Regions from separate parts of the Kribbella sp. NPDC048837 genome, predicted to be linked through region 2. Evidence: riboswitches for the same ligand, from Rfam matches in the RefSeq annotation. Region 2 holds a riboswitch; the other holds the start of a gene.
The links. A riboswitch is a leader RNA that binds a small molecule or an ion and turns the genes downstream of it on or off. The one in region 2 is predicted to bind thiamine pyrophosphate.
Positions count from the first base shown of each region.

Region 1: it holds a riboswitch for thiamine pyrophosphate, as region 2 does, so the genes downstream of both, thiS (sulfur carrier protein ThiS) here and ACZ6O0_RS07910 (purine-cytosine permease family protein) in region 2, are expected to answer to the same signal.

Region 1 is NZ_JBVJHF010000002.1:643,869-650,424, forward strand. It holds gene ACZ6O0_RS10975 (sensor histidine kinase) at 1-496, shown strand, start outside; gene ACZ6O0_RS10980 (hypothetical protein) at 474-1,544, opposite strand; gene ACZ6O0_RS10985 (DUF6807 family protein) at 1,600-3,477, shown strand; gene ACZ6O0_RS10990 (thiazole synthase) at 3,452-4,225, opposite strand; gene thiS (sulfur carrier protein ThiS) at 4,227-4,433, opposite strand; TPP riboswitch at 4,424-4,535, opposite strand; gene ACZ6O0_RS11000 (hypothetical protein) at 4,612-5,556, shown strand; gene ACZ6O0_RS11005 (LacI family DNA-binding transcriptional regulator) at 5,580-6,556, shown strand, end outside.
Region 2 is NZ_JBVJHF010000002.1:1,697-8,252, forward strand. It holds gene ACZ6O0_RS07895 (DUF3152 domain-containing protein) at 1-547, shown strand, start outside; gene ACZ6O0_RS07900 (hypothetical protein) at 594-1,433, shown strand; gene ACZ6O0_RS07905 (alpha/beta fold hydrolase) at 1,430-2,092, shown strand; TPP riboswitch at 2,113-2,228, shown strand; gene ACZ6O0_RS07910 (purine-cytosine permease family protein) at 2,222-3,547, shown strand; gene ACZ6O0_RS07915 (cation:proton antiporter) at 3,489-4,706, opposite strand; gene ACZ6O0_RS07920 (anti-sigma factor family protein) at 4,745-4,975, opposite strand; gene ACZ6O0_RS07925 (RNA polymerase sigma factor) at 4,972-5,610, opposite strand; gene ACZ6O0_RS07930 (flavodoxin family protein) at 5,640-6,344, opposite strand; gene ACZ6O0_RS07935 (thiamine pyrophosphate-binding protein) at 6,353-6,556, opposite strand, start outside.

The DNA.
Region 1 (6,556 bases), 640 kb from region 2:
GGTCGACGACCTCCTGGTGCTGGCACGTTCCGACGAGAAGCAGTCCGACCCGCCGGGTACGCCGGTCGACCTCGACGACCTGCTCTTCGCCGAAGCCAAGCAGTTGCGCTCAGCAACGAATCTGACGGTCGACACCGCGGGGGTGTCGGCCGGTCAGGTCCGCGGCGACGAGGCCGCGTTGGCCCGGATGATCCACAACCTCGCCGACAACGCCGCCCGGCACGCCCGCACCGCGATCACCTTCGCCCTGACAGAGTCCGGCAGTACCGTCGTACTCACGGTCTCCGACGACGGCCCCGGCATCCCGCCGGCCGACCGGCTCCGCGTGTTCGACCGCTTCGTCCGCCTCGACACCGCCCGCTCCCGCACCACCGGCGGCACCGGCCTCGGCCTGCCCATCGCCGCCGGCATCGTCACCCGCCACCACGGCACCATCCGCATCACCACCGGCTCCACCTTCGAGGCCCGTTTTCCTAGGTATGCAAGGCCGAACTGAACAACTGCTGGACGATCTCCTGCATCTCGCCATCGAAGCGATGCGGGCCGGGGAGGAAGGTGCCTTGGTAGGTGCCGGCGGTGGAGTCGAACAGGCCGGTTAGCTGGTGGTGGGCGTCGTGCATGCCTTGAGGGCTGAAGAGTTCGTCGTCCTCGGCGTAGACGACGAGCTGGTGGTGCGCGGCGCGGCCGGCGGTCAACGCCGGGTGGTCGAGGTGGCGGGCCAGGCCGGGTGTGGTGGCGAGCCACGAGTGCGCGTCAAGGTACGCCGGAACGAGGGAGTCGAAGGTGTACATCATGCAGACCACCGCGGAGGCCGCGATGCCCGGATCGAGCGCGGTCAGGACGGCGGCCCGGCCACCGCCGCCGGAGAAGCCGAAGACGCCGACCCGGTCGACGCCGGCCTGGGTACGCAACACGCTCAGCGCGACGAGATCGTCGTACGCGACCATCCCGGCGAACGACGTTCCGAGCAGGCCGGCCGCCTTCGCGATCGTGTGTTCGTGGTGCCCGGCGGCGACGTCGTACCAGTCCTCGTCGACCGGGACGTCCTTCATCACCTCGCGCAGCCGCCACGGCATCGGGTCGAAGTCGAAGCGGCGGGATCCCCAGGCGAACGTGTCGTGGCAGAGCACGGTGAAGCCGGCCCGGGCGAACTCGTTCGCGACCGCGCGATCGCCGTAGTGGGCCGCACGTTGCCGGAGCGCCCGCGCGCTAGGGCTTGGGGTAGCGACGAGACGCTCGGCGCCGATCGACTTCACACCGGCGTGGCAATGCAGGCCCAGCAGTCCCGGACCTGGCGGGCCGTCGGCCGGGCGCACCAGCCACGCGCGCGTCGGTGGACCGAAGGGATTGCTCCACTCCAGCTCGGATCCGTGGACACCGTCGGCGTTCCATTCGATGATGGTCCGCACGACCGGCGGCCCGCCCGGCTCCGGTACGCCGAGGAGCCCGGCGACCCTGCTGGTCAGGTCGTCCCCGGTCAGTCCCGGCGTCGTCCGGACGAAGTTCGGCCAGTCGTCGTACCCGCCCAGTGCGCTCGGTCGCACGCCACCGCTCCGATCAGGGTTGAGAAACCGGTTTCTATCGCGAGAAGATACCGCAATGGGCCGGACACCGAAGGACTCGATCACGATCGCCGACGTCGCGCGGGCGGCGGAGGTGTCGCGGGCGACCGTGTCCCGGGTGATGAACGGGCGCGCGACCGTCGCGCCGGACATCGTCGAGCGGGTCCGGGCCGCCGCCGACAAGCTGAACTACCGGCCCAGCGACCTCGCCCGCAGCCTGTCCCTCGGCCGGACGAACATGGTCGCGCTGATGGTCCCGGACCTCGCCAACCCGCTGTTCCAGCAGATCCTGCGCGGCATCACCAACGCGTCGGCCGCGGCCGGCTATCGCGTCCTGGTCGCGGAGACCGTCGAGGACCCGACCGCCGAGGCGACCATCGCGGTGGAGGCGCGGCGGCGGTGTGACGCGCTGATCATGGTGGCGCCGCGGCTGCCCGAGGACAGCCTGCTCGAGCTGCTGCCGCAGGTGCAGCCGGTGATCCTCGTCAACCGGCAGGGTCCGCCCGGGGTCTCGTCGATCGTGGTCGACTACGGCCGCGCTGTGCGAATCGTCGTGGACCATCTGGTCGGCCTAGGCCATCGGCGGCTGGCCTTCCTGTCGGGGCCGCCGGCGAGTGCGTCCAACGTGGCCCGGCTGCGATCGCTCGAGGTGGCCGAGCGGGAGATCCCGGGCCTGGAGCTCGTCCGGCTCGAGTGCGGCTGGTCGATCGAGGACGGGTACGCCGCCGTCGAGCGAGTGCTGGAATCCCAGGTGACGGCCGTGGTCGCGTTCAACGATCTGGTCGCCTTCGGCTTGCTGGCAAGGCTCAACGAGGTCGGCGTCGCCGTACCGGCTGACCTGTCGGTGACCGGGATGGACGACATCGGGCTGTCACGGTTCGCCGTACCGTCGCTGACGACAGTGCGCGTGCCGCAGAAGGGGCTGGGAGAGCTGGCGTGGCAACGGCTGCACGCTGCGATCGCGGGGACGGAGGTCGCGGCGGACGACGTACCCGAGGTGCGGCTGGCGGTGCGTGCGAGCACCGGGCCGGTGCCCCAGTTGCTGGGGGAGCCGTCCTCCGGCCGGGTGGGGTGGCAGCGCTTGGGGGACACGTTCGAGCTCGGCAGCGATGCGGGGATGCTTGCGCGGTACGAGTTCGGCCGGCGGATGCCGAGTGTGCACTCGCCGCGCCCTTACCTGCATCCCGTACGGACGCTGGCCGGGCAGCCGCTCACGGAGGTCAGCCCGGTCGACCATCGGCATCACTACGGCGTCTCGCTCGCCGTGGCCGCGGTCAACGACACATCGCACTGGGGTGGCCGGACCTTCGTTCACGGCCAGGGTCCGACCCTGCTCCGGAACCACGGCCAGCAACGCAGCCGCGGCGTCACCGTCGACGACGGTCTGACCGACGACATCACCTGGTACGACGAACAGGGCCGGCCGCAACTGGTCGAACGCCGGCAGCTCCGGGGCGCGCCCGCCGACGATGGCTGGCGCCTCGACTGGCGCAGCGTTCTCACCGCGCGCTACGGCTCGATCCGCATCGACAGCCCCGCCACCACCGGCCGTCCGAACGCCGGGTACGGCGGGATCTTCTGGCGACTGCCGTCCGCCGAAACCACGACCGTGCTCACCTCAGCCGGCGAGGGCGAGGACACCGCGTATGGGTCGCTGAGCCCGTGGCTCGCCTTCGTCCAGCGTCGCGGTGACGCGGTCACGACCCTGCTCCTGGTCCAGCCTGACGACGTCCGGCCGTGGTTCGTCCGGTCCACCAGGTACGTCGGCGCCGGGCCGGCGCTGGCGTGGGGCAGCCCGCTGGACCTTCAGCCGAACCAGGACCTGACTCTGTCCCTCTCGGCCCTGCTGCTCGATCGCCCGCTGGACCTCGACGAGGCCGCTGCCTTGGCTAGAACGTTGGTAGACCCGTCGTAGGTGAGGACGCGTGGGCCGATTGCCAGCGGCGGGGGACGCGACCGGCCAGGCGCGCGGCTCGACCGGCGGAGACCGCGTCGCGCATCGCGGCGGCCATCAGGGCCGGCTTCTCGGCGCGCGTGACCGGGGTGGCGAGCATGACGGCGGCACAACCGAGCTCCATCGCCAGGGCCGCGTCGCTCGCCGTACCGATGCCCGCGTCGACGATCACCGGCACGTTCGCGGCCTCGGCGATCAGGGCGATGTTGTGCGGATTGCGGATGCCGAGCGCGGAACCGATCGGTGCCGCCAACGGCATCACCGCCGCGCAGCCCGCCTGCTCCAGCCGGCGGGCGAGGATCGGGTCGTCGTTGGTGTAGGGCAGCACGGTGAAGCCGTCGGCCACCAGGGCGTCCACGGCGTCGAGCAGCTCGACCGGATCGGGCAGCAGCAGGTGGTCGTCGGCGACGACCTCGACCTTGATCAGGTCGGTCTCCAGCGCCTCGCGGGCGAGCTTCGCGGTCAGCACGGCCTCGGCGGCGGTGTGACAGCCGGCCGTGTTCGGCAGCACGTCGATGCCGTGCTTCTTCAGCACGTCGAGCACCGAGCCCTCGTGGCCGGTGCCGAGCCGGCGCATCGCGACCGTGGTCAATTGGGTGCCAGAGGCAACCAACGCCTCCTCCATCACTTCCAGGTTGGCCGAACCGCCGGTCCCCATGATGAGACGCGAGCTGTACGTACGCCCGCCGAGCTCCAGTGGATCATCCATGTCAGCCTCCCTGCACCGCGCTGACGATCTCGACCCGATCGCCCGGCTTCAGGACGGTGTCCGCCCACTCGGCCTTCGTCAGCACGTTCTGATTGAGCGCGACCGCGATCCCGGTCGTGCGGTCGGAGTACTCGTCGACCAGCTCGGCGACGGACTTCCCCGGTGCGACGTCGGTCGGCGAACCGTTGACCCACACAGGCTCCTGCATCGCTTCCTCCCTACGCCGGAATTACCCGATTCAGGTTCAGCGGTCGGCGACGGATCCGGTCGCCCTCTCAGCCCGCTCCTGCGAGCTCCCGCGGCGGTTTCGACTTTAGCTCACGTCTTCCGGTGATGCGAACGCGCTCGGAACAGCTACCGTGTGTATTGGGGGAAGGTGAGCGGAGATGGGGACGATCGATCAAGCTCACGGGGGAACGAGACTGGGCCTGCTGATCGCCGCGGGTGTGGTGCTGACCCTGGCTGTTGTGGCCCTGACGTTCGGGCTGTACGACGCCGATCCGCCGGCTACCAGTCCGCCCACGGGGATCCCGACCTCGCGGCCGACCGCGACGACGTCCCAGCCGACCGCGACGACGTCCCAGCCGAGTGAGACGACGTCCCAGCCGAGTGCGACGGTGACGTCCAGGAGTGCGACGCCTACCGGTCCGCCGACGAGTCGGGAGCCGACGTCACGGGAGCGGTACGAGCAGGCCGCGCGGCGAGAGCTCGAACAAGGTCTGGTCGCCTACAACCCGCCGGCCCAGGCCCGGGTGCATGAGGACTTCGAGGTCACGGTGCGGGTGCAGCGCGGCACCGTCACGGTGTCGCCGTCGTTGCGAACGCTGCCCGGCACGGCGCCGGTCACCATCGAGCCCCTTCCGGTCGGCACCTACATGCGCGCGGAGCTCAGGGGTTCAGGGCTCGACGTCCAGCCGCTCAGCGACAGGCTCCAGCTCATCGACGGGGTGACCGAGTGGGCCTGGCGGGTGACCCCGCAGGACGATGGGGTGCGGACGCTCCGGCTGACGCTGGTCGTGGAGCTGAACGACCTGCCGCTCAGCAGCCGTACCTTCGAGCGGGCGATCGCGGTCGACGTCGAGAAGCAGCCGCCGTGGTACGAGCGGGCGTGGGGGTTGCTCGACGTCGCCGGCGTGGTGACCGCGCTCGTGATCGCCGCGATCCTGGGGTCCGCCAAGCTGGCGCGCATGTGGTGGGTACGCCGTGAAGCGGAGGAAGAGCCGGCCGAGGAGAGTGAGACGTCGGCCGAGGCTCCGGACACTGCCTCCCCGACGGTCCCCGCCAACGAGAAGCCGACGGCCGCCGCCAACGGGAACGCGCCGAATCCGTGAGTACCAGCCGCTATCGTGACGGGGTGGGGACTGGGAAGCGGGTCGACATCTCGGATGTCGCCGCCCGGGCCGGGGTCAGCCCGACGACCGTCTCGCACGTGATCTCCGGCCGGCGGCCGGTGTCGGAGGCCACCCAGGCGCGGGTGCGGGCCGTGATGGACGAGCTCGGCTGGGAGCCGAACCAGGTGGCCCGGAGTCTGCGGATGCGCCGTACCCACACGATCGCGCTGATCGTCCCGGACATCACCAACCCGTTCTATCCCGCGGTCGCGCGCGGTCTGCTCGACGTGGTCAGCGAGCCCGGGTACCAGGTGCTGATCGGCAACACCGAGGGGGAGGCCGCGGCCGAGCGCGCCGTGGTGACGCAGATGGTGACCCGGAGCGTCGACGCGATCGTTTTCGCGGGCTACTACACCAAGGCGAGCGACGTCGAGGCCGCCGTCGAGGCGGGCATCCCGGTCGCGCTGATGGGCGGCCGGAAGGCCGAGCCCGGGATCGACGTCCTGTCGTCGGACGACCTGGCCGCGGGGGAGCTCGCGACGCGCTACCTGATCGGTCGCGGCTATCGCCGGATCGGGTTCATCACCGGGCCGTCCGGTGAAGGCCCGCCGGCTGATCGGGTCAAGGGGTACCGGCACGCGTTGTCGGAAGCCGGCATCCGGTTCAGCCGCGAGCTGGTCGTGCGTGGGGAGTTCTCCCGGGCCGGCGGGCTGCAGGGTCTGCACGCCCTCCTGCAGCTCGCGAAGCCGCCGCGGGCCGTGTTGTGCACGAACGACGTGGTTGCGATCGGCGCGCTGGATGCTGCCCGGGAGCGCGGTCTGCGGGTTCCGGACGACATCGCGGTGATGGGCTTCGACGACATCGAGGCGGCGGCGATGATCTCGCCGGCGCTGACGACGGTCTCCGGCGATCCCCGGGAACAGGGCCGCGCGGTCGGGCAGGTGTTGCTCGACCGGCTGGAGGACGGTTCCCCCAGCCGGCCGCAACACATTCTGTTCTC
Region 2 (6,556 bases):
GGGGTCGAAGCCGAACGTCACGGTGTCGACCGGGAAGCTGGCCGTGGTGCCGGGGTTCAACAAGGCCAACGGTGTGCGGGACAAGCTGACGTACCGGGTGGAGATCGAGCAAGGGCTGTCGGTGAACGGGGCCGCGGTCGCGGCGATCATCCACAAGACACTGACCGATCCGCGCGGGTGGCAGGCGGTGCACCCGGTGAGCTTCGAGCGGACCGACAAGGTGGATGCGGACCTGCGGATCATCCTGGCCACGCCGGCGCTGACCGACAAGTTGTGTCTGCCACTCGACACCGGCGGTGAGGTGTCCTGCCGGGTCGAGGACCGCGTCGTGCTGAACGCCAAGCGGTGGATGTACGCGATCCCGGCGTACAACGGTGATGTCGCGCTCTACCGGAGCTACCTGGTCAACCACGAGGTCGGGCACGCGCTGGGCCACGGGCACTCGACCTGCACCAAGGCGAAGACCCCCGCGCCGGTGATGATGCAGCAGACCAAGGGCCTGGCCGGCTGCCTCCCGAATGCCTGGCCAACCATCAAAGCGACCTGAGCCCAAACCCCCGTTCGTGAGAAGCTGAGTGCGAGGGGAGGAAGCGATGTCGTCACAGGATTTTCCGACGTACGGCCGGGGTGATGAGCCCGAGCGGTCCGGCGAGGAGCACCACTACGCCCCGCCGATGCCGTACGGCGGCGGCACGTACGGCGCCGGCCCGCACACCGACCCGCAGCCGGGCCCCTACGCCCAGCCTCAGCCGTACGGCGCCCACCCGGACAACGGCACGCCGCCCCAACAGCAGTACGCCGGCCAGCCCCAAGGCCCGATGTACACCCAGCCACCGACCTACCGCCCCGGCAGCCCGTACGGCACGCCGGCGCATCCACAGCAGCACGAGCTCCCGACGTACGGCCGGGACCAGGCCGTCGCACCCCGTGACCCGCGCGCTGCCCGTGTGGTCGGACTCGCGGCACTCATCGCAGCGATCTACGGCCTGCTCGTCCTCTCCGTCCAGCGGGTCTCCCTCCGCGAGATCTCCCAGGCCCCCGGTTCACCGCTCAACCACCCGCTCCGGACCGACGTGATCGACACGATCGGGCAGTTGCTGCTGATCGTGGTCGGCGCGGCCGCGCTGGTGATGTGGATCCGGGATGTGCTCGCCCGCCGCAAGGCCGGACGCCAACCGGACCCGATCGAGCTCGGTGGTCTGCTGCTGGTCGTGGTGTCCGTGATCCCGATCCTGGTCTGGCTGATCATGGTCCTGTCCACCGGACTGGGCGCCATCGACGACTCGGTCGACCGGCTGCCCACGGCGTACGGCTGGGGCGGTGTCGGGCTGCTGATCCTCGCCGCCGGCCTGACCCTCGGGTACCGCGAGCTGAAGCCCGAGGTGCGCAACCCGGTGGTCCAGGGTCCGCCCACCAAAGCGCCCTGGGAGTGAACGTACCCATCGTCCTGGTCCCCGGCCTCGGCCTCGGGCCGGAGTCGTATGCCAAGACGATCGAGTATCTGACCACGCCGTACCACGTGGTCACCCTGCCCGGGTACGGCGAACCGGCCGGCGCCAGGGAGGATCTGCACCCACGCGCCCTCGGAGTGGCCCTCGCCGAGAAGATCCGCGAGCCATCCGTCCTCGTCGGCCACTCGGCCAGCTGTCAGATCGTGGTCGAGACCGCGGTGACCCACCCCGAGGTGGTCCACGCGCTGGTACTCGCGGCTCCGACCGGAGATGTCCGGATGTCGAGCTGGGTGGACCGGACGGTCCGCTGGCTGGGTTCGGCCGTGCCGGAGTCACCCCGGCTGATCCGGGTCGTCACTCCGCAGTACGCGCGTACGACGCTCTCCACGATCGCGCGCGCCGCGGAAGCGGCCCGGCACCACGACCTGGCCGCGGTCATCGCCCAGGTGCGGGTGCCGGTGGTCATCGTGCGTGGCAGACACGATCTGATCTCGCCGGCCGACTGGGTCGAGCGGCTGGCCGAGCTGAGTCACGGCGAGGCCCGGACCCTGGAGACCGGCTCGCACATGCCGGTGCTGACCAACGGTCCGGAGGTGGCCGCTCTCATAGAGCGAGCCGCCGTGGCACCGGACAGCGACTGAAGCGGTATCGTTGACGCGCTAACAACCTCTGCGGGAGCTCGCACCGATCGCGCGGGCTGAGAGGGCGACAGCTGGGTCGCCGACCGCCTGAACCTGACCGGGTAATGCCGGCGTAGGGAGCGGGTCATCATGACCAGTACTGCTGTTCGTCCTGAAAGCCAGACCGAGGCGCCGCTGGTCCTGACCACGGATGCCCCGCGGACCCTCGGGTTCCTGGACCAGTTCACCCTCTGGGGGAACTTCGGCATCTCGCTGTTCGGCCCGGTGACCGGTGCACTCGTGGCGGCGTACACGGGCTCACTGTGGCAAGGGCTGCTCGCGGTGGTCGTCGGCTGCGGAATCGGTGCGCTCGTGCTCGGCGGCGCCGCGGTGTTCGGTTCGCAGACCGGTGCTCCGGCGATGGCGTGTCTGCGCGGACTGTTCGGCCGGCGGGGCTCGGTGGCGCCGACCGTACTGAACATCGCCCAGAACGTCGGCTGGGCGACCATGGAGATCATCGTCATCTCGCAGGCCGCGGTTGCGGTGACCAGTGAGCGGTGGCGCTGGCTGTTCGTCCTACTGGCCGGGGTGATCGCGACGGCGATGGCGGTCCGGCCGCTCGGCAGTGTGAAGCTGCTGCGAAAGTTCATGGTCTGGCTGGTGCTGATCGCGTCGGTGTACCTGTTCGTGCAGGTGCTCAGCAAGCCGGTGCACGCTCTGCCGCAGGACAGCGTGTTCGGCTTCTGGCCGGCTGTCGACCTGGCTACAGCGGGCGTGGTGTCGTTCGCGCCGCTGGCCGCCGACTACACCCGGCACTCGCGCACCAACAAGGCCGCCTTCGCCGGCTCGTCACTCGGCTACGGGATCGCCGCGATCCTGTACTACGCGCTCGGTGTGTTCGCGGTCGCGACGCTGCAGACCAACAGCGAGGACGTGATCACCGCGCTCGTCACGCTGCCGGCCGGCGCGATCGCGCTGTTCGTCCTGCTGGTGGACGAGGTCGACGAGGCGTACGCGAACGTCTACTCGACCACGATGGCCGCGCACAACCTGGTCGGCCACATCGACCGCCGGTGGATCTCGGTCGCGATCGGCGTGCTCGCCACCGGTCTGGCGCTGATGGTTGACCTGGGCAACTACACGCAGTTCCTCTACCTGATCGGCTCGGTCTTCGTCCCGCTGTTCGCGGTCGCGATCGCCGACTTCTTCGTGGTCAGCAAGATGAACTGGGACGTCTCCGATACGGCGCGCTTCCGCTGGCAGCCCACGGTCGCGTGGCTGATCGGCTTCGTCACCTACCAGCTCGTGAACCCCGGAACTGTCTCCGGCTGGTCCCCGTTCTGGCTCGACCTCCAGCAGAAACTCTTCAACAACCAACCGGTCCCCGGCTGGCTCGGCGCGACGTACACCTCGATCATCATCTCGATGCTGGCCGCGGTGCTCCTCGGCCGGATCGGACGTCGGCAGGCTGCCTGAGCAGTACGAGCGCGACCGCCGGGAACACCAGCACGGACAGCAGTCCGGCGCAGACCAGAGCGGCGGCGGTGACCGGAGCCATCAGCCCGGTCGCCACGCCGATCTGCGTCGCGGTGACGATGAACGGCAGCGACGTCGCCTGCAGCAACCCCGCGGCCGCGGTCTGCCGGGGACCGAGGGTGCGCACCGCCAGGTACGCCGGTACGCCGCGCACGACGAGCAACGCGATCAGGAACAGCGGGACGCGGACGAGTGCGCCCGGGTCGTCGAGCAGCCCCCGCAGGTCGAGCCGCAGCCCGCTGGTCACGAAGAACACCGGGATGAGGAAGCCGTACCCGAGCGCCTCCAGCTTGATCCGGAAGCGTGGATGCGAGCTCGCATCGCGATCGACCAGCCCGACGACCGCCCCGGCCAGGAACGCGCCGAGGATCGTCTCCAGCCCGAACTGTTCGGCCAAGGCGACGAAGGCGACCAGCAGTACGACGGCCGCCCGGACCCGGATCTCCGCCGTGGTGTCCTGGAGCCGCAGCAGTACGCCGCCGATCCGCTGCGACCGCCCGGCCGTCGCGACGACGAAGCCGGTCACGACGACGAGCAGCGCGAACAGTCCGACCATGATCAACCGCTCGCCGGGGCTCCCGCCTTCGGTCGAGAACACCAACGACAGCACGAGAACCGCGGCGAAATCGGCCACCGAGGCCGCCGCGATGGTGAACCGACCGACCGCGCCGTCGGCGCGGCCCGCGTCCTTGAGCACCGGCACCACCAGACCCAACGAGGTCGCCGAGAGCGTCACGGCGAGCAGGAGCGCGCTGTGCACCCAGCCGGCTGCTGAGAACGCGGCCCCCGCGACACCTCCCAGCGCAAGGGTCACCAGGTAGCCGAGGACGGCGAGCCGCAGGATCTGTCCGCGCAGTTGGTGGATGTCGATCTCCAGCCCGGCCAGGAAGAGCAGGAACGCCAGTCCCAGCAGGGCAATGATCTGCAGCGGCAGGTCGACGTCCACCAGGCCGAGACCGTGCGGACCGACGACGACGCCGGCCACGATCTCCAGTACGACGGCCGGAACGCGAAGACGCGGGGCCAGGCCGAGGAGCAGTGGCGCGAGCAGCGCGATCACTACGACGACGAACAGATTGGTGAACTCCACATCCGGCATATCGGATCAGTGCCGCCGGAGCACCCGGGCGTTACAGGTCAGTCGCGGGGGAACGAGCGGAAGGCCTGCAGAAGGCCGTCGCGCGTCTCGTCAGACAGTGTCTCGGGCTCCACCCGGCCGACTTCGGCGATCGTACGGCGCATCTGGTCGACGTAGATCTCGCAGCCGTCGCAGAGCGCGAGATGCTCGACGAAGCGCTGCTCCGTCTCGGGGTCCAGTGCACCGTCGAGGAAGGCGGTGACGAGCTCGACCAGTTCGGCGCACGTCATGACTCAGCTCCGGTGGTGGTGAAGTAGTGCTCGAGGTGGCCGCGGACCGCTGCGCGCGCACGATGCAGCAGGACCCGCTGGTTGGCCATCGAGATGTCCAGTAGTGCGCAGACATCCTCCGCCGTTTGTCCGTCGATGTCCCGCAACGTCAGCACCACCTGCTGCCGGACCGGCAGGCGCTCGATCGCCGCGGCGACGCCGGCCCGCACCTCGTGCGCGAGTACCTCGCTCTCGGTGGTCGGCCAGCGCTCCGGAAAGGCCAGCCAGCCGCCCGGGTGCTGGTCGTGGGCGCCGCGGAACCGGCTCGGGTCCACGGTCGGCTCGCCGTCCTCGACCAGGCTGGCCCACGGCACCGTCCGTTGCTCGCGGGCACCGCACTTGCGCGCGATGTTGACCAGGATCCGGTAGACCCAGGTCTGCAGCGAGGACCGGCCCTCGAACCGCTCGATGCCCTGGAACACGGCCAGCCAGGTGTCCTGGACGACCTCCTCGGCGCTGGCCGCGGTCGACACGAACGACCGGGCCAGCCGCAGCATCGAGCCCGACCAGCCGTTCAGCAGGCACGCGAACGTCTCCTCGTCCCCGGCCCGCAGCCCGGCGACGAGGACGTCGTCCGTCGGCAGTACCGCCCCCACACGCCGACGGTACAGCAGCAGCGCGCCGATCAGCGGTACTCCGGGTTCTCGAAGTCGAAGCGGCAGCCGGCGTCCCACTCGGAGCGCTGGTTGCCGTAGGCCGGAACGCCGCCCAGATCCTTCAGCATCCTTGCCAGGTGCAACAGGTTCCAGGTCATGAACGTCGTGTTCCGGTTGGTGAAGTCGTTCTCCGGGCCGCCGGAGTCCATGTCCAGGTACGACGGACCCGGGCCGGCCTCGCCGATCCAGCCGGCGTCGGCCTGCGGCGGGATCGTGTAGCCGAGGTGCTGCAGCGAGTACAGGATGTTCATCGCGCAGTGCTTCACCCCGTCCTCGTTGCCGGTGATCAGGCAGCCCCCGACGCGGCCGTAGTACGCGTACTGCCCGTGATCGTTGAGGATCGACGAGTTGCCGTACAAGCGTTCGATCACCCGCTTGGTGACCGAGCTGTTGTCGCCCAGCCAGATCGGCCCGGCGATGACCAGGATGTCGGCCGCCATCACCTGCTCCTGGATCGCCGGCCACGCGTCCGTGGCCCAGCCGTGCTCGGTCATGTCCGGCCAGACGCCGGTGGCGATGTCGTGGTCGATCGCGCGCACCACGTCGACCTGGACGCCTTGTTTCTCCAGGATCTTCCGGCTCACGTCGATCAGTCCCTCGGTGTGGCTGACCGCGGGCGACCGTTTCAGGGTGCAGTTCAGGTACAGCGCGCGGAGGTCGTCGTACTCGGGCATGGTTTCTCCTAGAGCAGTTCGGCGTCCTGCTCGATGCAGAGCAGGGCCGGTCCGGTGGTGGTGAAGAGCTCGGTCATCGCGTCGTCGAGGTCGTCGCGGCGGGTGACGCGCAACCCGGTCGCGCCGCAGAGTTCGGCGTACGCCGCCCAGTCGGGGTTCCGCAGCGAGGTGTGCCAGACCGGGTAGTCGGCGGCGAGTTGTTCCTTGCTGAT